DNA from 3 places in the Thermocaproicibacter melissae genome. Region 1 is predicted to be linked to each of the others. Evidence: a T-box and tRNA genes for the amino acid it is inferred to sense, from the RefSeq annotation. Region 1 holds a T-box; the other regions hold tRNA genes.
The links. A T-box is a leader RNA that pairs with one kind of tRNA and senses whether it is charged. The one in region 1 lies ahead of pheS (phenylalanine--tRNA ligase subunit alpha), so its partner is inferred to be a tRNA-Phe.
Positions count from the first base shown of each region.

Region 2: it encodes a tRNA-Phe, which carries the amino acid that the T-box ahead of pheS (phenylalanine--tRNA ligase subunit alpha) is inferred to sense. The anticodon was not compared.
Region 3: it encodes a tRNA-Phe, which carries the amino acid that the T-box ahead of pheS (phenylalanine--tRNA ligase subunit alpha) is inferred to sense. The anticodon was not compared.

Region 1 covers NZ_CP101827.1:1,103,132-1,110,443, reverse strand. Annotated here, with positions in the region: gene NOG13_RS05485 (deoxyribonuclease IV) at 1-469, opposite strand, end outside; gene NOG13_RS05480 (hypothetical protein) at 539-841, opposite strand; gene NOG13_RS05475 (IreB family regulatory phosphoprotein) at 891-1,136, opposite strand; gene pheT (phenylalanine--tRNA ligase subunit beta) at 1,228-3,606, opposite strand; gene pheS (phenylalanine--tRNA ligase subunit alpha) at 3,622-4,641, opposite strand; T-box leader at 4,695-4,913, opposite strand; gene NOG13_RS05460 (DUF6106 family protein) at 5,093-5,602, shown strand; gene NOG13_RS05455 (NAD(P)H-hydrate dehydratase) at 5,583-6,830, shown strand; gene NOG13_RS05450 (hypothetical protein) at 6,867-7,312, shown strand, end outside.
Region 2 covers NZ_CP101827.1:566,734-574,045, reverse strand. Annotated here, with positions in the region: gene NOG13_RS02910 (IS256 family transposase) at 1-419, shown strand, start outside; gene NOG13_RS02905 (hypothetical protein) at 523-1,680, shown strand; gene NOG13_RS02900 (ISL3 family transposase) at 1,780-2,979, shown strand; tRNA gene NOG13_RS02895 (tRNA-Cys) at 3,892-3,965, opposite strand; tRNA gene NOG13_RS02890 (tRNA-Gly) at 3,974-4,049, opposite strand; tRNA gene NOG13_RS02885 (tRNA-Phe) at 4,056-4,131, opposite strand; tRNA gene NOG13_RS02880 (tRNA-Asp) at 4,138-4,214, opposite strand; tRNA gene NOG13_RS02875 (tRNA-Val) at 4,218-4,294, opposite strand; gene NOG13_RS02870 (class I SAM-dependent DNA methyltransferase) at 4,404-5,150, opposite strand; gene NOG13_RS02865 (YerC/YecD family TrpR-related protein) at 5,147-5,467, opposite strand; gene yihA (ribosome biogenesis GTP-binding protein YihA/YsxC) at 5,675-6,256, opposite strand; gene lon (endopeptidase La) at 6,268-7,312, opposite strand, start outside.
Region 3 covers NZ_CP101827.1:625,581-632,892, reverse strand. Annotated here, with positions in the region: gene NOG13_RS03265 (dipicolinate synthase subunit B) at 1-259, opposite strand, end outside; gene dpsA (dipicolinate synthase subunit DpsA) at 266-1,123, opposite strand; gene murC (UDP-N-acetylmuramate--L-alanine ligase) at 1,329-2,711, shown strand; gene NOG13_RS03250 (hypothetical protein) at 2,757-2,990, shown strand; partial or broken gene NOG13_RS09530 (class I SAM-dependent methyltransferase) at 3,239-3,343, shown strand; gene NOG13_RS03240 (hypothetical protein) at 3,596-3,910, shown strand; tRNA gene NOG13_RS03235 (tRNA-Cys) at 4,149-4,222, opposite strand; tRNA gene NOG13_RS03230 (tRNA-Gly) at 4,231-4,306, opposite strand; tRNA gene NOG13_RS03225 (tRNA-Phe) at 4,313-4,388, opposite strand; tRNA gene NOG13_RS03220 (tRNA-Asp) at 4,395-4,471, opposite strand; gene NOG13_RS03215 (DUF3970 family protein) at 4,733-4,903, shown strand; gene NOG13_RS03210 (ParA family protein) at 4,896-5,690, shown strand; gene NOG13_RS03205 (ParB/RepB/Spo0J family partition protein) at 5,687-6,640, shown strand; gene NOG13_RS03200 (DUF6017 domain-containing protein) at 7,032-7,312, shown strand, end outside.

The DNA.
Region 1 (7,312 bases):
CTTCAAACGAACGCCCGACTTCGCTGCCCTTGCCGGCCATGGTCTCTAGCAGAACGGTTGTCGGCTGGTCCGGCTTCAAAATTTCGTTGAGCATTTCGCAGATGTACTGAATTCCGACCTCAGCACCCTGCTGAACGTGGCTTCCGGGATGAAAATTATACATGCTTCCCGGAATATAAGAGAGACGGTTCAGATCGTCCGCCATGGTTTCATGGGCAAACGTGCGCAGGTTTTCTTTTGCCGCGCAGGCGTTCAGCGTGTAGGGCGCGTGCGCAAGGATGGGGAAGAACCCGTGTTCTTCCGCAAAAGTCCGATACGCCGCAATATCTTCCGGGTCAAAGGCTTTCACAGCGCCGCCGCGCGGATTGCGCGTGAAAAACTGGAACGTGTTCGCTCCGATTTCCGCGGCCTGCTTTCCCATGGCGAGGTAACCCTTTGATGCGGAGAGATGACATCCGATTTTCAGCATGATACTCCTCCTGTAAAATAGTAACGGACTCGGTGCGCGTTTTTGCGCTCCGAGTCCGTGCTGTTTCGGTCAGGTTTCGGCGAGGGCTCTCCGCAGCCAAACTTCTGCGAGGTCCATGGCAAGATAAAGACCGCTTTTCTCACTCGTTTTTACAATTTGCTTGCGGCTTCGGTTCGTCTGGTCGGTCAGCATCAGCTGAACGGAGACTTTGTCGGCCACATCCATGTCCTTAACCTTTTTCTTACTTTTCACTTCAAGCCGAACCACATAACGGTCGGCCATGCTTCCATAATACAGCACATCGCCGCAGCGCACAAGCGGCTTCCCTTTGTAAGTGGGGAACTGCGGTTCCTTTGCGGATTTTTCAGCCATTCGTTTCATCCTTCCTGCCGTATCGGGAACGGAGCGGCCATCAGCCGCTTTATTCACCGAGATATGATTTCAACAATACCTGCAGCAGTTCGTCGCGGTCTATCCTGCAGATAAGACTGCGAGCATTGTTGTGGGTCGTAATATAGGTGGGATCCTCGGACAAAATGTATCCTACGATCTGATTAATCGGGTTATATCCCTTTTCTTTCAGCGCATCATAGACCGATATAAGAATCTTGCGGATGTCATCTTCATGGTCATGGCCGAGAGAAAAAGTCATCGTCTTATCCAGCATGGAAACACCCCCCGTATTCCATTATCATACAACATACATGGGTCAAATGCAAGAGAATTTTGCCGATGTGATAACGGGTGATGCGGCGAAATCAGAGGCGTAGCGAGGCTCCGACCTTCTCGAGTTCCTGGATGATTTTCTTTACTGCACCGGAAACGCGTTCCTCGGTGAGGGTGCTGTCGCTGGAGCGAAGCGTAACGCTGAAGGCAACGCTTTTCTTGCCGCTTTCAATCTGTTCCCCTTTGTAAACGTCGAACAGCTTGACTTTCTCCAGAAGGTTGCCGGCACCCGCGCGGATTGCTTGCTCAAGTGTTCTCACCGGTGTTTCGTCATCGCAAAGCAGTGCAAAGTCACGCGATACCGCCGGGAATTTCGGCAGCGGAACATACGTTTTCACGAGCTGTGCGTGGCGGTACAGGGTGTTGACGTCAAGCGTGAAGCTGATGGCGCGGCAGTCCATGCCGTAGTTTTCCATCACCTTCGGGTGCAGTTCGCCGATGATGCCGAGGTCTTCGCCTGCGACGCTCAGCTTTGCGCAGCGTCCCGGGTGGTAGCTCGGGTCCTCTGAGGTTGCTTCAATGTCCCAGTCGGTGATGCCGAAGCGGTCAAACAGGTCTTCCACCATTCCCTTTGCGGTGAAGAAGTCGTAGCCATCGCCGTACATGGCGCAGATGAGCTTCGGCAGTTCTTCCGGCAACTTATCTTCTTCCGTGGGAAGATAAACGGTTGCAAGTTCATACAGGCAAGCGGATTCGTTGCGGTTGTTGTAGTTTCTCGCAAGGGATTCCAACATGGACGGAAGGGCAGTGGTGCGCATGATGGAAGTGTCCTCACCGAGCGGGTTGCGAATGGTAATGGATTTGCGAAGCGGCGAGTCGGCTGGCAGGCAAATTTTGTCGTAGTATTTCGGGCTGATGAACGAGTACGTCATGATTTCGCTTGCACCGAGCGAAATCATCGCTTCCCCTAAGGCTTTGTCGAATTTCTGGCGCGGGGTATATTTGCCCTGCGCACCGCCGCTCAGGAGCGTTGCGGGAATCTTGTCATAGCCGTAGAAACGTGCAATTTCCTCGGCAATATCCGCCTTGTGTACGAGGTCCGGACGGAAGGTCGGCACAATGATGTCATTGCCGTCAAAGGTACATTCGAGTTTTTCGAGAATTTCCTTCATCTCATCCGCGGAAAGATGCGTGTCGAGGAAACGGTTAATCCAGTCTGCATCGAACGGAATTCTGCGATGCTCGGGGGTGTAGTGAACATCGGTTACAACGCCGTCCGTCACATCGCCTGCGTCCAGCAGCTCCACCAATTCACAGGCGCGGTCAAGCGCGGGCAGACAGTTGTTTGGGTCAAGGCCCTTTTCATAGAGCGCGGAGGCATCCGTCCTCATGCCGAGGCTGCGGGCCGTGCGGCGCACGGACGGACCGTTGAAGCAGGCGGATTCAAACACAATCGTCGTCGTGCTGTCAGTGATTTCACTGTTTTCACCGCCCATAACGCCGGCAACAGCCACCGGTTTTTCGGCGTCGGCGATGACAAGGTTGTTGCTGGTCAGATTGTGGTCGGTTCCGTCGAGTGTCCGGATGCACTCACCATCTTTGGCGCGGCGCACATGAATCTCATGGCCGGCGAGCAGCGAATAGTCGAAGGAGTGCATGGGCTGACCGTATTCCAACATCACATAGTTCGTGATGTCAACGATGTTGTTAATGGGGCGTACTCCCATTGCGCGCAGGCGTTCGCGCATCCAGCGTGGAGAAGGTTTCACGCGCACGTTCTTTACAACGCGGGCGGAGTACATCGGGCAGAGGTCGGGGGCTTCCACACGAACCTTCAAAAGGTCCGCGCAGGAACCGTGGCCGCCTTTTACCACCGGTGTGTGTAAATTCAAAGGCTTGTGGAACGTCGCTGCAACTTCGCGGGCAAGACCGATGACCGAGAAGCAGTCAGGGCGGTTACTTGTAATTTCAAACTCAATCTTTGTGTCATTTAAGCCGAGCGCTTCGCAAATCGGCTGACCAAGGTAGCAGTCTTCTTGCAGAACAAAGATTCCGTCCTCGATGGCATAGGGAAAATCGTGCTTAGTCAGGCCAAGCTCGCCGAGGGAGCAGAGCATCCCGTTGCTCTCAAGGCCGCGGAGTTTTCCCTTCTTAATCTTTTTTCCGCCGGGGAGCGTGGAATTATGCAGGGCCACCGGAACAATGTCGCCTACCTTGAGGTTTTGCGCACCGGTAATAATCTGAAGCGGCTCGCCGCAACCGACGTCCGTTTTGGTAATCCAGAGGTGGTCAGAGTTTGGGTGGCGTTCCAAAGAGACAATTTTGCCAACGACTACGTTTGAAATCTCTTCGCCTTCCTTTTCCCAGCCTTCCACCTTAGACCCGCTCATGGTGATTGCTTCCGTAAACGTGCGGATCGGCATATCGTCAAGCGGAACAAATTCTTTCAGCCATTTCATGGAAAGATTCATAATATCCGCGCCTCCTCAAAACTGTTTCAGAAATCTGACGTCGTTCTCAAAAAACAGACGCATGTCGTCAATGTTGTATTTGCGCATGACAAGGCGTTCCAGTCCCATGCCGAACGCAAAGCCGCTGTAAACTTCGGGGTCGATGTTGCAATTGGAGAGAACCTTCGGGTGAACCATTCCACATCCGAGAAGTTCAATCCAGCCTTCCCCTTTGCAGAGACGGCAGCCCTCGCCGTGGCAGTTGAAGCACTGAATGTCAACTTCGGCGGAAGGTTCCGTGAACGGGAAGTGGTGCGGGCGGAAACGAACAACGGAATCTTCTCCGTACAGGCGCTTAATGATGACTTCGAGCGTGCCTTTCAGGTTGGCAAATGTGATGCCCTTGTCGACCACGAGTCCTTCAATCTGGTGGAACAGAGGGGAGTGCGTGGCGTCTACCGCATCGGAGCGGTAAACGCGTCCGGGCGAGATAATGCGAATCGGCGGTTTCTGCTTCTCCATGGTGCGCACCTGAACCGGTGAGGTTTGTGTGCGCAGCAGAATATTGTCGGTAATATAAAACGTGTCCTGCGTGTCGCGCGCGGGATGGTCTTTCGGCAGGTTCAAAGCCTCAAAGTTGTAGTAGTCGTATTCCACTTCCGGCCCGCTTACAATGTCGAACCCAAGACCGATGAAGATTTCTTTGATTTCGTCCAGCTCGATGTTCAGCGGGTGTTTGTGCCCCAGCTCGCGGCGCTTACCGGGAAGGGTAACGTCAATTTTTTCCTTTTTCAGACGGCGTTCGGTTTCGGCTTCGCGGATTTCCGCGGCGCGCGCCGTCAGTTCTTCTTCGATGTGTGCGCGAATCTGGTTTGCAAGCTGGCCGATGACAGGGCGCTCTTCCGCAGACAGGCTGCCCATCTGTTTTAAGATGGCTGTCAGCTCGCCTTTTTTGCCGAGGTAGCGGATGCGAAGATCTTCAAGCGCTTTTTTATCGGCCGCACGGAGCAGATCCTGTTCCGCTTTTTTACGGATTGTTTCCAACTGCTCTTTCATAAACTCGGTTCCTCTCTTTCAAATAAGGTGGAATAACAAAAAGCCTTCATCCCCAAAGGGACGAAGGCTTCACTTCGCGGTACCACCCTAAAATTTACTCTTGCGGCTATTTAACGAAGCCACCCGTCACGGCCTACTGCTTTGAAAGGTTCAGCCGTGCCGCTCCAAAGGGAACTTCGCCGAATTTCAGCCAACAGCATGCTTTCAGCCGGTGACATGCTTCTCTTTTGAAGGCGGGGAAAAACGGTTACTTCCTTTTTCACAGCGTTTGAGAATATTTCCTAGTATTATAGTAATATAGCACGGTGTGGGAGAAAATGCAAGCGCAGAAATCGGAGAGGATGTGTTCCGGAAACTGTAAAAACATAATTGTAAAACTTATTTTATCATGCTACAATAAATAAAGTTACAAAAGTGTTGCGAATTATGAATAAAATTTCGGAGGACGAAAATGGATATCTTTGTGGAACAAATTGTCAAGAAAAAATTCAGTACGAAAGATTATCTCATTATTGCTGCCATTATTATTGGCGGCCTTGCTCTCATATTTGCATCATTCCTGATTCCTGCAATCAGCTTTCTTGTCATTGTCGGTGTCATTTTCGGTGCTTATTACCTGATTTCCGCCCGCAATGTTGAGTTTGAATACAGCGTAACCAACGGAGATATCACCATCGACAAAATCATTAACCGCCGCAGCCGCAAGCGTGTCGTTTCCGTTGATGCGCATGACATTGAAGACATGGGAAAATTCCGGCCGGAAATTGTAAAGAACAAGAGCGGATATACGCCATACTATACCGCACAGACAGATTCCGGTGAAAACAGCTGGTATTTCTGCGCGCATACATCGAAATACGGCAACGTTCTTGTGGTGTTTGACCCCGAAGAGCGTGTTTTGGAAGCGATCAAACCGTTCATGCCGAGGCAGGTGGCTTTCGTTGTTTTCGGTAGGCACTGACCTTGTAGAAATTGAAAGAATCCGAAAATCCATGCAGAATCCGCGCTTTTGCAGCCGGGTGTTCGGCACTGCCGAACTCGCCTGGCTAGCGAAGCGCGGATTTTCCGTTGAAAGTGCCGCCGCAGCGTTTTGCGCGAAAGAGGCTTTTTCCAAAGCGATTGGAACCGGCCTTTGGGCCTTTTCGCTGCGTGAGGTTCAGGTTATACACGAGGAACGGACCGGCAAACCTGTACTGCAGCTTTCCGGAAGAGCGCTTAAACTGGCAGGCAATTCGCGGTTCAGCGTGAGCCTAACCCACACCGACCGGTATGCTTCTGCCGTTGTGGTGCGTGAAGACGACGACGTTCCTCCGCTGCCGGAGTCGGAAGGCCTGCAGATTCTGCGCAATGCTTTAAAGCCCCGCGCTTTGGAAAGCAATAAAGGAGATTACGGCAGACTGCTGTGCGTCTGCGGCAGCGAAGGCATGGCCGGCGCTGCAGCCATGAGCATTAGCGCGGCGCTCCGCTGCGGCGCGGGAATCGTCGAAGCTGCGCTGCCGCATTCCATTTATCCCATTGTAGCTTCGCGCCTTGCGGAACCTGTCTTTACCATTTTGCATCCGAATCCGAACGGCTCGGCTTCACCCCAAGACGAAATTGCACTTTCGGCGGCAATCCGCCGGGCCAGTGCCGTGCTCATTGGCTGCGGCCTCGGGAAAAGCGATGCGGCGCGCTGCGCATTAAAGCATGTGCTTGCGGAGTCACAGGTTCCAGTCATTGTGGACGCGGATGGAATAAATCTTCTGGCAGAGCATATAGATGAACTGCAGGTCTGCAAAGCACCGGTCATCCTCACGCCGCACCACGGGGAAATGGCGCGCCTTTTGAATACGACGCCCCGCTGGATTCAGTCTCACCGGGAGGAGACCGCCCGTTCATTCTCCAAAGAGCACGGCGTCATTCTTGTGCTCAAAGGAGCCGGAACTCTGGTCGCGTCCCCGGACGGAAAGCTATATCGGAACGATACCGGAAACCCGGGCATGGCAAAGGGCGGAAGCGGCGACGTGCTTGCGGGAATGATTGCTTCGTTCGCGGCTCAGGGAATCCAGCCGTTTGAGGCTGCGGCAGGCGGAGTCTGGCTGCACGGACTCGCTGGCGACCGCTGCGCGGCTCGTTTTTCTCAGAGCGCCATGCTACCAACAGACCTAGTCAATATGCTGCCGGAACTGTTCCGGGAACTTGGGCGGTAGTCGCGAAAGCGCTTTCCGCCTTCTGGGGAGGCGGTTATGAAGCGGATTTTTGCGGTCTTACTTGTCTGCTGTCTGCTTTCGTTTGCCGGTTGTTCCGCGGCACAGAAGCAGATGAGCCCGAAAGACCTAAATCTCGTTTTTTCTTGTCAGGCAGACATAACCACGCCGAACGGCAAGTATACTTGCGCCATTGAGCGGGCGGGACTGCGTTCTGTTTCCATCGAAATCCTTTCGGGAGACGGCGCGGGTTTGAAATGGTACTGGAACGGCGATGGATTCCGCCAGACCTATCAGGGTTTGGAAGACGAAAGCCAAACCTGTGATTTGCCCGACAATTCCTTTGCATCTGTCATCGTAAGAATCCTCGATTGGGTGCAGCAGACGAACGCGCTGGAAAGCGTGGACGGCAATGTGTTCCGCGGAAACATGGAGGGAACTTCCTTTGCCATTACCGCGGACGGGAGCACGGGCAATATCACGCA
Region 2 (7,312 bases), 540 kb from region 1:
TGCGAAATATTCTGGCCCATATACCGCAGAAAGAAAAAGAATCCTTTGCGGTCCAACTGAAAGAAATCTGGCTGGCGCCTTCCGTCCAATTAGCGCGACAGCGCGCAAAACAGTTGTCGGAGCAATATGGGAAGCGGTTTCCCAAAGCAATCGAGCTTCTGGAAGACGGGCTGGAGGACTCACTGGCTTTCTATGCATTCCCCGAGCTTGATGCCCGTAAAATCTCATCGACCAATATGCTGGAACGGCTGAACAAGGAAATCCGGCGCAGAACCAACGTCGTCGGGATATTCCCAAACAAAGATTCCTATCTGCGGTTGGTTACAACATATCTCATGGAATACGCTGAAGACTGGTCCGTTTCCAGAGCATATTTGAATCCCAAATCGATTCAGACACTTCTGCTAAGCGCAGCTTAATTCATTTCGTGGAGTCCCCAAATTGCGAACTTCTCTTGACATAGCCCTGTAATTCTTATAATGATATAATATAAATAAAAATACTGTCTAAGGAGCTGTTATTGTGGTGGAAAGAATTAAAAAACTCTCTAAGATGCAGAAAATTGTCTTTGCTTCTATTTGTGCAGCGATTATCCTGATTATTGCCATTTGTTCAATTACCAATTCTCATCATAATAAGATTGATTTGGCAGATGTTTATGCGATAAGAGTAGAAGGATTAGATACTCAAGGAAAAGCAAAATGCGAATTAAACAAGGAAAGCCTTAAAACTATCTTAATCGATAAGAATATTGACGCATACAGAGGTAACCTTTTCCTTGATAGTATGAAATGTAGTCTCAGCAAAACAGAGAACCTTAAAAATGGCGATAAAATACTCTTAACAATTACATACGATAATACACTGGCTGAGCAACTAAACTTGTCTTTTAAAAACACACAAAAAGAAATAGAAATATCTGGTCTGGAAAAAGGTAAAGAAGTTGACGTTTTTAGAGATTTAGAAGTCTCCTACACAGGTACTTCACCAGACGGGAAGGTATCTCTAATCAATAATTCCAATGATCCGTTTATCTCTTTAGTCACATTTGAATCTTCTCAAGATATAGTTGCAAATGGTGATAAAATTGTAGTAAAGGCTATATATCCAGAGCAAGAGGCTATATCACATAAAGCAATAGTAAAAGAATCTGAAAAAAGTTATATTGTTTCTGGCCTTCCGGAATACGTTTCAAAAGCAAATCAAATAGATTCAAAAAGGCTGTCCGATATCAAATCCATGAGTGATAAAGTCATTGAGGAAAATCTCGATATTTCAATACCCTATTTTGTCAACCACCTTTCTGATTTAAACTGTGATCCCGTGTTTACTCTTGGAGACACTTATTCTCACAAGAACATCAAGCTGCAAAAAGCGTACTTATATACTGTGAAAGATAATCCAACAGCTGGTGGGCCTATGCATAATGAAGTTATTACCTTATCAAGCGTAGATATTATTGCAAATGGGAAAACTGTTGGCACGGCCTATATACTTGTCAATATTTGTGATGTAATAATAAAAGATGGTAAATTAATCAGTACAGAGAATAATGAAAATAATTATGGTAATTACAATTCTCTTGAGGAAGCACAAGAGGCAGCGGAGGACTTTTATGGTAGTACAAATTACAATATTGAACCAATAAATATTGGCTCTATAATAAATGTTGGGGTGTAACGAATAGAGCCTAAGAAAAAGAGTAAAAAAAGTAGAGCATATTCGATGAAAAACCTTTAAAATGGAAATTACCACTATCCCATGTTGGAGGTCATCGATATGCTCTGTACTCATTCTACCGAAAAACTGCTTGGATTAAAAGGGGTAATCGTAAAAAATGTGAGGCAATTACCCGATAAAACGGAAATTTTCATTGAGTTGCCGAGAAAGCCGCATATTTGCCCTTGCTGTGAACATCAAACCAGCTATGTCCATGATTACCGTTGTCAAACGGTAAAGGACATTCCCGCTTTTGGTAAACACACCAGTTTAATTCTCCGCAAGCGCCGGTATCGCTGCTCTTCCTGCGGAAAGCGTTTCTTTGAACATAACTCGTTTCTGCCAAGATATCACCGCATGACAAATCGATTAGCCGCGTATATCATTTCAAAGCTTTCCGACGTACGTTCCTTTACCAGTGTAGCACGAGAAGTAAATCTTTCGGTTTCAACCATAATCCGGATTTTTGATTGTATCAACTATGGAAAGCCGCAGCAATTACCCGAAGTTGTATCAATTGATGAGTTTAAAGGCAATACAAACAATGAGAAATATCAATGCATTCTGACCGATCCGGTCCGGCACCGAATCCTTGATATTCTTCCTGCTCGTTACAACCACAAGCTGACAGAATATTTTAGCCGGATCGACCGTTCTCAAACCAAGTATTTTGTCAGCGATATGTGGAGTACATATGCTAGTATTGCTCAGACATATTTTAAAAATTCCATTTATGTCATTGACAAATATCATTACATTCGTCAGGTATTTTGGGCTTTTGAAGCTATTCGCAAGGAAGAACAGAAAAGGTTTAGCAAGACCCGAAGAATTTACTTTAAGCGCTCTCGAACCTTGCTGAACAAACGATATGAATTTCTCACTCCGGAGCAAAAACAACAGGTTAATATCATGCTTTATGCAAGCAGCCGTTTGCTGACAGCCTACTCTCTTAAAGAACAGTTTTTCAAAGTTCTTGATTCCTCCGACAGTCAGTCCGCACGGACAGCGCTATCCCATTGGATTATGACCGCACAAAACAGTGGCCTTTCAAGATTTGTTGCTTGTGGAAATACCATGGTGCGCTGGTCAAAAGGTATTCTAAATTCGTTTGATTGCCCTTACACCAATGGTTTTACCGAAGGGGTTAACAACAAGATTAAGGTACTCAAACGCAATGCCTACGGTTATCATAATTTTACCCGCTTTCGTAATCGCATTCTTCACATGTTCCATGTTTCAACGAAAAATGGAGCAGCTTAGTGCCGCTCCATCCCGTGTTTCCATTTTGGGTTACCCCAACTATTGACATAGAGCCTAAATATTCAATAATCTCCAGGTCAAAAATGACTCGGACATTTTGTCCGAGTCATTTAATTTATAGACGATATCAGTATCAACTAAGGTATTGCAAAATCAGACAATATGTGGTAAAATATAGTAGATAAACAAATAACCCTATTAACAACACCATTAGCTGCAAGAAGTTTCGCCGACTTCTTACACTAATCCAAACGTAGCTAAGATACGTTCAGAAGGCCAATAGGTCATTAACAGGGTTGGTTTTCTGTGGTACCTTTAGGGTATCACAGTGAACATACACTTGTCAAGAGCTTGAACGTATCGCTTACCAGGCTGCGTTCAGGCTCTTGCTTTTTGTTACCACACAAAAAGCAAGATCGTGGACGTCTAGTTCACCTTTCCACAATGTCAGCACCATTGTGTATCCTTTATTTAACCGAATTCAGTCTCTCTGGAACAGCCGGGACATTGACAACCTCGATGCCCGGGAACTCTGAGCCAATTCACTGTTGGGAAACAGGGAAAACTTTCAGAATCAGAATAAGACTGAATGAATGCTACGGCACGGCAATAAAGGGTTGGCGAACCTTGACAATAGAAAAGGAAGTAAAACAAGAGGAATACCTATTACGGAGCTTCGCATTCTGCGGCGCGCAATAGGAAATACGTGGAAAAATACACTGGGAATGACGCTGGCATTCGCTGCGCTTTCTCGGCGTATCCACAGGAAGCGGCTTGTTTGAACCCGCCTTACGATACCAGTAAGCCTAGCACACTTTCTGCTATCGTAAGTAAGTATTTAATACAACAATTAAACACTTACTTACGATAGCAGGAAAAGGCCCATCTAAGAGCCTTTTCCCATTATCATTTTGGAGGCGTCACCCAGATTCGGACTGGGGATCAGGGTTTTGCAGACCCTTGCCTTACCACTTGGCTATGACGCCAGACAAGTTGGAGCGAACGACGGGGCTCGAACCCGCTACCTCCACCTTGGCAAGGTGGCGCTCTACCAGATGAGCTACGTTCGCAAGCGGTGGTGCCTCCGGGCGGAATCGAACCACCGACACGGGGATTTTCAGTCCCCTGCTCTACCAACTGAGCTACAGAGGCATATTATGGCGACTCGGATCGGGATCGAACCGACGACCTCTAGCGTGACAGGCTAGCGTTCTAACCAGCTGAACTACCGAGCCAGGTGGTGGGAACAATAGGACTCGAACCTATGACCCCCTGCTTGTAAGGCAGGTGCTCTAACCAGCTGAGCTATGCTCCCGTCTTACTGTCGGTCGTGAGTTTTGCATCAGCGACGTTTAATATAATACTACAATCGAGTCCGTTTGTCAACCCAAAATATCAGATTTTCCGCACTTTTTCCCAGTTTTTTATCTGGGCTTAGAGGCTGCCACAATCAAGCGTTCCGTTTCCGGTTTTGGAGCTTCAAAGGAAAGATCTGCCCACACACCCTCTACTTTAAGCCCTGCTCTTTCCAGCATGGCACGCAGCTGCTGCTCGCTATAGGCCCGCTCCTGAAAATGTTCACAGCTTCGGTGGTACGTACCATCATCGAGGCGTTCAAACAAATCCAACGAAACGTTTACAACGGCGCTTTTCGGTTCACAGCGGTTCTGCCACACGCAATAAACGTTTTCCATGTCATAGATAAAGACGTTATTGGCTAGCACATTGCGATGCTTATATTCTGTGTTTGCATCGAAAACAAATAGTCCACCGGGGTTTAGAAACATTGCCATGCGGCGAAAGGATTCCTGAAGATCTGCTTCCATTGTAATGTGGTTTACGCTGTCCAGCATGCAAACAGCTGTATCAACGCCGCCGTAGAGGTCCATCTGCTGCATCTTCTGGCAGATGAACAAAATATTGTGCCCTGCCTTCGCAGCCTTTTGCTGGGCCACAGAAAGCATTTCCGGGGATGCATCAAGACCATATACATCGAAGCCACGCTCAGCCAATTCCAAGGTCAAGCTTCCTGTGCCGCATGCAAGGTCAAGGGTCAGCCCTGGTTCATGATTCATTTTCTTCAGCAGTTGAATCAAATAATCCGCACGGGCGGAATAATTTACATTTCGTGTGAGGGTATCATAGTACTTGGCAAGAGAAGAATAACTCATTTCTCCTCTCCCTTTTTTTCCTCCTCTTCCTTTTTGGCGAGGCGATCAAAAACAAGTTGATAGCCGTCACAACCATAATGGAGGGAACGGTTTACACGACTAATGGTAGCGGTGGATGCACCGGTTTCTGAAACAATATCACTGTAAACTTTTTTGTTACTCAGCATATGTGCGACCAAAAGTCTTTGTGACATAGCCTTAATTTCGGGGACTGTGCATAGGTCTTCAAAGAAAGCGTAGCATTCTTCCCTGTTCTTCAGCTGCAGAATTGCATCGAACAAAAAGTCAACGCTAGGTTCTTTTATCTTGGAATTCAAATCATCAACACTCCTTTCTAGCCTGTGCTATTTTAGCATGAAAAAGTGAAAAAGTAAAGGCACTGTGGCCCTACTTTGCACTATAATACCTATAATTTCTGATTTTGTTAGAGATGGGTTTTAGCTATTTAAACAATTTCCGCATTTTTCCTATAATACTTCCATTCGCAGGAAGACACCGCAAGCGGAACTCGCTTGCGGTGTCTTTTATTTCTCACAAACGGAAAGAATTTTCTTTTGGATTTGTTCTACTCCTTCACCGGAAATTGCTGAAAAAGGTACGAACTCGGTCCCGCACTGCGACGCAATCTTCTGAAACACAGACGTCATTTTTGCCCGCTGTGTTGCATTTAGCTTATCGCTTTTTGATGCTGCAATCAGGAATGGGATCTCCCTGCTGCGCAGAAAGGCAAGCATCGCCATATCGTCATCCGTCGGGTCGCGGCGCATGTCGATGATTTGCACCACCAAGCGGAAATCGCGTTCCTGTGCAAAATAGCCTTCAATAAGCTCCGCCCAGCGCTGTTTCTCGGCCGGGGTTACTTTTGCATACCCATAACCGGGCAAGTCGGCAAAACGGCAGAAACCTACATTATAAAAGTTTATCGTAGACGTTTTTCCGGGTGAAGAACTGACATGTGCAAGGCTTTTGCGATTGAGCAGCTTATTAATCATGGAGGACTTCCCAACATTTGACCTGCCGGAAAAAACAATTTCCGGCAGGGTACTTTGGGGAAGCCCGGCCGATGTTCCGGCCGCTGTCTCGAAAAAAGCGTTTTGAAAATTCATAGAGCTCCTCGTTACTGCGGAATCACGGACGACTGCTCAGTCGGCTTATGCTCCGGTGTTTGCACCGGAACCTTCGGCACGGTTGGCACCGTTCTCGGTTCCGCTTCTTTCTCGCTGCACATTGGTGTAGGAACCCTTGTGAGCGCAATTTTCAGTACCTGGTCAATCCTTTCAACCGGTTCAAAATGGACGTGGTCTTTGACAACGGAGTCAATCTCTTCAAGATCCGGTTCGTTGTCGGCAGGTATGATTACCGTCTTGATACCGTTGCGGTAAGCTGCCATCGACTTTTCTTTTAATCCGCCAATCGGCAGGACACGACCAAGGAGCGTAATTTCTCCCGTCATGGCGACATCATGCCGGATTGGAATATTGCACAATGCCGACGTAATCGCCGTAGCCATGGCGGTACCCGCAGACGGGCCATCCTTCGGCACGGCACCTTCCGGTGCGTGGATATGAATGTCGTACTTGGTGTAGAAGTCATGGCTGATGCCCAAAGCGGAAGCGCGGGTACGAATACAGCTGATTGCTGTTTTCGCCGACTCCTTCATGACGTCTCCCAAGGAACCTGTCAGTTCAATTTTTCCGGTGCCGTCCATAACCGCTACTTCAATCGGGAGCATCATGCCTCCGACACTCGTCCATGCGAGGCCGTTTACAAGGCCGACCATGTCGTGCTTATTAGCTGTTTCGTCCTTATATTTCTCAGGGCCAAGCAGCTCCCGAAGCTTTTCGGGGGTAACCGTTATTTTTGCGTTCTTATCTTCCACGAAGACTTTCGCGCACTTGCGGCAAATTGCTGCAATCTGACGCTCAAGATTCCGAACACCGGCCTCACGCGTGTAGGCGTCAATCAGTTTGTGAATTGCCGCAGGCGTGATTTTCAGCATTTTGGGTGTGATTCCGTGTTTCTTCAGTTGCTTCGGAATCAGATGTTCGGCAGCAATATGATATTTCTCTTCGTGCGTATAGCTCCCGAGGGTAATGACATCCATTCTGTCGTAAAGCGGCTCGGGAATTTCGCTTGCATCATTTGCGGTTGTCAGGAACATG
Region 3 (7,312 bases), 480 kb from region 1:
TAAGAATATCAACGAGTCTCTTAGGGCCGAGCGGCTCGGTATCCGGAATCGTTGTCAGAAGCTTTCGTCCGCAGATTTCTTCCACTTCTTTCACATAATCTTTGGCATTGCCAAATCTTGTGTCTGTGCTTGAGGCATTCCCCGACATAATTGGAATCAGCGGATAACCGCTCTCCGCAATTTTTCGCATCTCGTCTATAACGGTTCGGAATGTGCAGTATGAACCGCACATTGCAAAGCCAATTACCGGTTTTTCCAAACTGCTTCACTCTCCCATCATGCAGTATATCGTGTCGCGAATAATCTCTCCGGATGTTTTTGGCGCCACCAGCCCGGGCAAGGACGGAGCAAGGATGGCATGAATTCCTATTTTTTTCGCTGCTTCAAAATCCACTCCTCCCGGTGCGGAGGCAAGGTCAACAAGAAGTGAGCAGCCTCTCAAACCGGAAAGAACATGGCGGCTGAAAATCATCGCCGGAATCGTATTGAAGACAAGGTCAAAGCTCCCTTCCGGAATCTGTTCAATGCGAATAGCGTTGCAGCCCATCGACTCAATCCATGCCAAGTCTGAGGGTTTTCTCGCTGCAACGGTTACTTTGGCGCCGAGTCCGAGCAGCATCCGCGCAAGAGTTTTTCCTACATGCCCAAACCCGGCTACCAAACATCTGCTTTGGCTTACCGTTCCTACATATTCACGCATTGCTACTTCAATTGCGCCTTCGGCAGTTGGCACAGCATTCTTTACAAGGAACTCTTCCCTTGTGTAATAATCCGCTGCATCAATTTCCTGCCAGATTTCACTCGTGGAATACAGTCGTTCCATCATTCCTCCGAAGACGCGCTTTCCCTTCAACCTTTCTGCAAAGGAATCGTCAAGTGGAATGCGTTCATCGGTATATTCCGCTTTCAGATTCTGTCCGTCAAGCGTCACGGGAAGCGGAAGGATGACGGCACCGCAAACCGATGCCAGCTCATCAAACGGCACTTTTCTGACGCCCGGAGCCAACTCTACTTTATCAAATCCACATGCACAAACTTCGTATCCATCTCTGACGAGCGACTCAGCCAAATAAATCTGACGCTTGTCGCCGCCTAACACTCCGAAAGTAACTGAATTATTCATAACCGCCTCCACTGAAGCCTTCCATATTATTTCTTCAACATAATATGGGGGCATTAAGCTGCCTGTGCATCTGCAAAATGGCTGTCTATCTTATTTTCTGTTTGCATTTGTAGCAAAAGGTGATTATTATTAATATGTTTGGCAATATAATTATTGTTGGAAAATTCTGCACAAGGCTTAAGAATAGATGATGAGGAGACGTCTTATGGAAAACAATGATATCCTTTCAAAAGTGAAAAAAATACATTTTATCGGAATCGGCGGTTCCGGCATGTGCCCGATTGCCGAAATCCTTTTGCATAAAGGTTATGAACTCTCCGGCTCAGACAACGCAGAATCGGATACCCTCGCAAGAATCCGCAGCTATGGTATCCCCGTTTCTATGGGTCAGAGAGCTGAAAATATTAAAGACGCCGAATTGGTTGTCTTTTCCGCTGCAATTAAAGACGATAACCCCGAACTTGTAGCGGCCCGCCAAAAAGGGATTCCAACCGTGGAGCGTTCCGTCATGCTCGGCATGGTAACACGGCATTTTCCAAACACCATCGCCGTATCCGGAACACACGGAAAAACGACGACCACAGCGATGATAACACAGGTTCTTTTGGAGGCTGGGCTTGACCCTTCTGCAATTATCGGCGGGAAACTTCCGCTCATCGGCGGCAACGGTCGGGTCGGCAAATCCGACACCATCGTCTGCGAGGCCTGCGAGTTTGTTGATACATTTCTACAGCTGAACCCTGCCATTTCCATTATTCTGAATATCGACAACGACCACTTGGACTATTTCGGAACCGTTGAGAACGCCATTCGTTCCTTCCATCAGTTCTGCAAACAGACTACCGGAACCATTATTGTAAACGGCGATAACGCAAATGCCTTAAAAGCAGTGGAAGGAATCACGAACGCGCGTATCGTCACTTATGGATTTGCGCCTTCTAATGACTACTGCGCCGCCGATATTCAACCGACATTTCGTGCACGGGAACAGTTCACCGTTCTCAAAAAAGGCGAGAAAGCAGCCGACATATCCCTCAGTGTTCCGGGGAAGCACAACATTTACAATGCGCTGGCCGCCTTCGCCATTGGAGACCTGATGGGCATTGACGCGCAGCAGATTGCAAAGAGCCTTCATGCTTTTACGGGTGTCCACCGCAGATTTGAGCTTCTGGGTGAATTCGGCGGCGTTACGGTTGCGGACGACTTTGCCCACCACCCGACTGAGATTACGGCAACCCTTACCGCAGCGAAAGAAATGGGCTTTTCCAGCGTTTGGGCTGTTTTTCAACCGCACACCTATTCCCGCACCTATCTGCTTTTCAATGATTTTGTAAAAGCGCTGAAAATTGCGGACCACGTTGTTCTTTCCGAGATTCTCGCCGTCCGAGAGACAAATATCTATAACATTTACGCAAAAGATCTTGCAGAAAAAATCCCCGGATGCGTTTGGTTCAAGACCTTTGAGGAAATTTCGGATTATGTGATCAAAAATGCAAAGGATGGTGACCTAATCCTTACATTGGGCGGCGGCGATATCTATAAGTGCGCCAACATGATTGTAGAAAAATATAAAAAGCTCGGAAAATAATCGTGCGCCTTCATTCTCGACTCTGATGAACGGGAGGAGAATTTAATGGAATATAGGATGCTCGACGAAGTCTGTGGAATGGACGAATCCACGAAAGCCACAATCGAAGAAAGCGACCGGCTGGTTCTTTCGGCCGTGAAAGACGGAAAAGAAAAAGTGCTTGTTACATTCGTTCGGAACGACAAAAAGATTACAGCATTTAAGGCTGCTGCCGTGATTGCCGGCACCGACTATGCAATTGCCGTTACAAGCAAAAAAGACGTGACCAATAAAAAATAACATACCGCATATAAAACAACCACCGGCCAAGCCGGTGGTTGTTTTGCTAGATAAAGCCCGCGTTTCTCGTCACTAAGAAATGAAATTACAAAGGGCAGGGCGAACAAGTATGGCAAGGTCGTTGACCTTTGAGAAATTCAAAACAATTCTCCTATGACAAGTAAAGATTTAATTATATTCACGTTCGCATGTGGTGGTGCCTCCGGGCGGAATCGAACCGTCGACACGGGATTTTGGGGTATATGTCTTTGTGTTTCCCCGGGCAGAAAGTCCTAGACATCGGCACAGGAACTGATGTCCTCCCTCGGGACATGTATCATTATGGTGCAGACTGGATAGGCACCGTAATATCATCATCTTCTTCTATCTGTGAGATATGTTTTTTGTTGACAAAAGTTAGAAAAAAATAATACAAAATCAACTAAATTATGTGGTCATTTGACAATTTCTGAATTATAATTAGAGTTAATATTACTCTGATTGAGAGAGTGGATAATCAGTGTGTCGATTGTGGAAAGGGATTGTGTAAAGAATGCGCAAGTAAGTTTTCGATACCTATATGTCCGGAATGCAATCTCAAGAGGATTAAAGCGGATAAAGAACAATTGCACAAGAACCTTATTATTATGGCAACTGCTTTTGTCGGAGGATTTTGTTTATGTCCCGTACAAAATGCGGGAATGAAATTGCTAACAGGTTACATGTTTGCCGGAATCCCTTGGGGCTGGAGCATTTTAGACAAAATCACTCCAACTATGTTTCTGTGCCTTTCTTGGTTTGGCTGGATCATCTACGCAGTGCTTAAGCTTTGTTTAGCTGGGGTGGTTGGAATGTTTGTAACGCCATATAAGATTTACAAAATTGTAAAAGAGCTTTCTGAGACTAACGAAAAAGAAGAATACACAAAGCAGGTTAAGTAGTTTGAAAGCCGTTAACAAATGTCTTGCTTATGAATTGTAAAGGCAAGTCCTATCATGTAAGATAGGACTTGCCTTTTTGCAAGCAATATCCGATAAATGTATATCAAATTTATTGGCGTGATACACAGAAGGTGCTAGGACCACATTCTGTTATCATAAGTAAGCATTTAATCACATATTACGTTCTTACTTACTGAAACAAAAAAGGCCCTTACTGGGCCTTTTTTGTTATCTCTTTTGGAGGCGTCACCCAGATTCGGACTGGGGATCAGGGTTTTGCAGACCCTTGCCTTACCACTTGGCTATGACGCCAGACAAGTTGGAGCGAACGACGGGGCTCGAACCCGCTACCTCCACCTTGGCAAGGTGGCGCTCTACCAGATGAGCTACGTTCGCAAGCGGTGGTGCCTCCGGGCGGAATCGAACCACCGACACGGGGATTTTCAGTCCCCTGCTCTACCAACTGAGCTACAGAGGCATATTATGGCGACTCGGATCGGGATCGAACCGACGACCTCTAGCGTGACAGGCTAGCGTTCTAACCAGCTGAACTACCGAGCCAGGTGGTGGGAACAATAGGACTCGAACCTATGACCCCCTGCTTGTAAGGCAGGGGGTCATCCCCTATTAATTCATAGACCTATTCAATTCATGTAGCATTTGAGAACCGAATCATTAATTCGGTTCTTTTTTATATGCAATAACTCGGACAAAATGTCCGACTTGAAGGGAGGAAATACAATGACAAAAAAGGCATCAATCCTTGTGACTATCAAAAGTCCGCATTGTAAATCCAACATTTAGAAAGGAAGTCCGAGAAAAATGCTTAAACTTAGGATAACTGGTTTACCTTCCGAAATCGAAGGATTTTTGGCAAAATTCAAAAAACATTTCACCCTCCTAAATGAGACAAAAGATTACAAGAACAGCAATAGCAAATTCGTTCGAAAATATGTTGATGTGTCTTATGAGGAGGATGAAAAAAATGAGTAATATTATTGCAGTTTCACTGGAAAAAGGCGGAGTCGGAAAAACAACCACAGTTTTGAATATTGGTGCGGGATTCACCAAACTTGGATATCATGTCTTACTTGTAGATCTTGATCAACAAGGTCATCTGTCCCGTTGGCTTGGATGGCAGGAAGACGGGAAACCCGCCATCAGTGAACTGATATATCAAGAGGTAAGCAAAATCAAAACTGCTGAATATCAGCAATTTGTCCGGCACAGTGAAAGAGAGAATCTGGACTACATACCCGCAAATAAGATGCTCGGCGGGATTTACGCCATTCTCGGAGCCGATGGCGAAAGCAATACTGTCCTCCGGAGAATCTTTCATCAAGAATTTTTCGGTGCTTACGATTATATCATTTTTGACTGCCCAACTGCCGTTGATAATCTCCTGGTGTCCAATGCCCTACAATGCAGCGACAAGCTGCTGATTCCGGTACAGGCCGAGAAATTCGCATATGACGGAATACCTCTGATGCTTCAGCGGTACATGGCGATTAAGCAAACAAATGATATCCGTCCTTTCTTAGCGGGAATGTTGATTACCATGTATAATTCTCGCACAACTATGAGCAAAGAAGTTCGTGAAGCATTGATTGAAAGTTACGGTGAACTTGTGTTTCCGGAACCAATTCCAATGCTGCAAGAGGCTAGGAATAGCACCAACGACGAATCTCCTCTATGCGGCAGTTTAGTTGGAAGGAAAAATAGCCGCGTTGGTCAGGCGTATCTTGCAGCTGCTATGAGGATTGCAGGTGAGGCAAAATGAAAACACAAACAATACCTACACTTGAACAGGCTTTTTCGGGTACACTATTCGGTTCGGCTGCTATGCCTCAGAATGGAAAGACAATTGTAGAGATTTCCCCTTCAGAGTTGGAAGAGATCAAAAATCAGCCGTTTCGTGCTTACAACTCGGACAAATTGTCCGAGCTGGCAGATAGCATTCTCAAAAACGGACAGATGCAGCCGTGTATTGTCCGGAAAAAAGATGGCAAGTATATCATTCTTGCCGGACGAAACCGTAAACGAGCCTGTCAAAGGCTCGGAATAAAAGTAAAATGTATCGTGCTGGAATGCAGTGACGCAGAAGCAGACCTTATTCTTACAGATACAAATCTGTATCAGCGCCATGAATTGTTGCCGTCCGAGCTGGCGGCCGCCTATGCAATGCAAAAGGCAGCCTATGAAGCTAAAGGTGAAAGGAAAAGCACTGCCGCAATTGCTGATGCTTACGGCGAAACGGTTAAGACCGTGTATCGCTATATAAAGCTCAATGACCTTGACAAAAAACTTCTCTCCTATGTGGACGAAGGACGTATACCCGTTATGGCCGGTGTGGCACTCACAAATACCGAAGACCCGGAAGACCAACGGCGGTTAGCTGAATATATGATTAGACATCCGAAACTCAAAATTTCCGTGAAGCAGGCAGAGGGCCTTATCCATCTAGAAAAAGAACACGGCTGGTATACAAATGTTCTTGACGAATTTTTCAAAAAGAAAGCACATGAGAAAAATTCAGAAACGCTTACAACGCTTACACAGAAAACTTCGGATGAAGAAGTAAAAAAAAGCACTGATACTTATCATCGAATGACGCTCGTTAAGAGCGATGGTAGCTATTGGAGTCCCAACACCAGAGAAGAGCTAATACAGCGTCTCGCTGAATATGAAGATATGTTCCCTGATGGGCCAGACCCAACAAAATGCCATTAAGCGAAAAACTGAGAAAAGCCGAGAAATGCAGAGATTGCATTTTCTCGGCTTTATCACAATATATTGTGGTTTTGAGAGCACGAATGTTTGTTACGAAAATGATGATAATTTGTGATAATGCTCGATTTTGGGAGTTGACAATAGCAAAACACCAAAGCGGTACCAAATTATACAAAATAACAGTTTAGGCCAAAAAGGACTGAACTAATCTAACAAGGGAGTGGGAAATAAATGGAGATAGAGATTACTCTACAAAAACTTCGCAAATGGTACGAATGTTGTGTAAATATGGATGAATATGGTGAAAATGACAACCACCCCTTGCTCGATATTGTTCAATGCAAAGACGGAACCAAAATCAAAATATATGTGAATCGGACAGCAACAGGCAATGACTGTTGCTATTCTTTTATCTGATGAACAGAAAAGTGAGGAAAAGAAAATGAGTGAAATACAACACGGAAGATTCCGCCATAAAACAAACTTTGCTGCCGTATCAAATACGGCCCTTCAAGACCCTCGCCTCAGTCTCCGCGCGAAAGGTCTATACGCACTAATCCAGAGCTATATCAACATCCCAAACTATGATCTCTATAAAAGTTTCCTGCAAAAATCATCCATTGAAGGTACTAGAGCATTCGACAGTGCCTGGAACGAATTGAAGGATTGTGG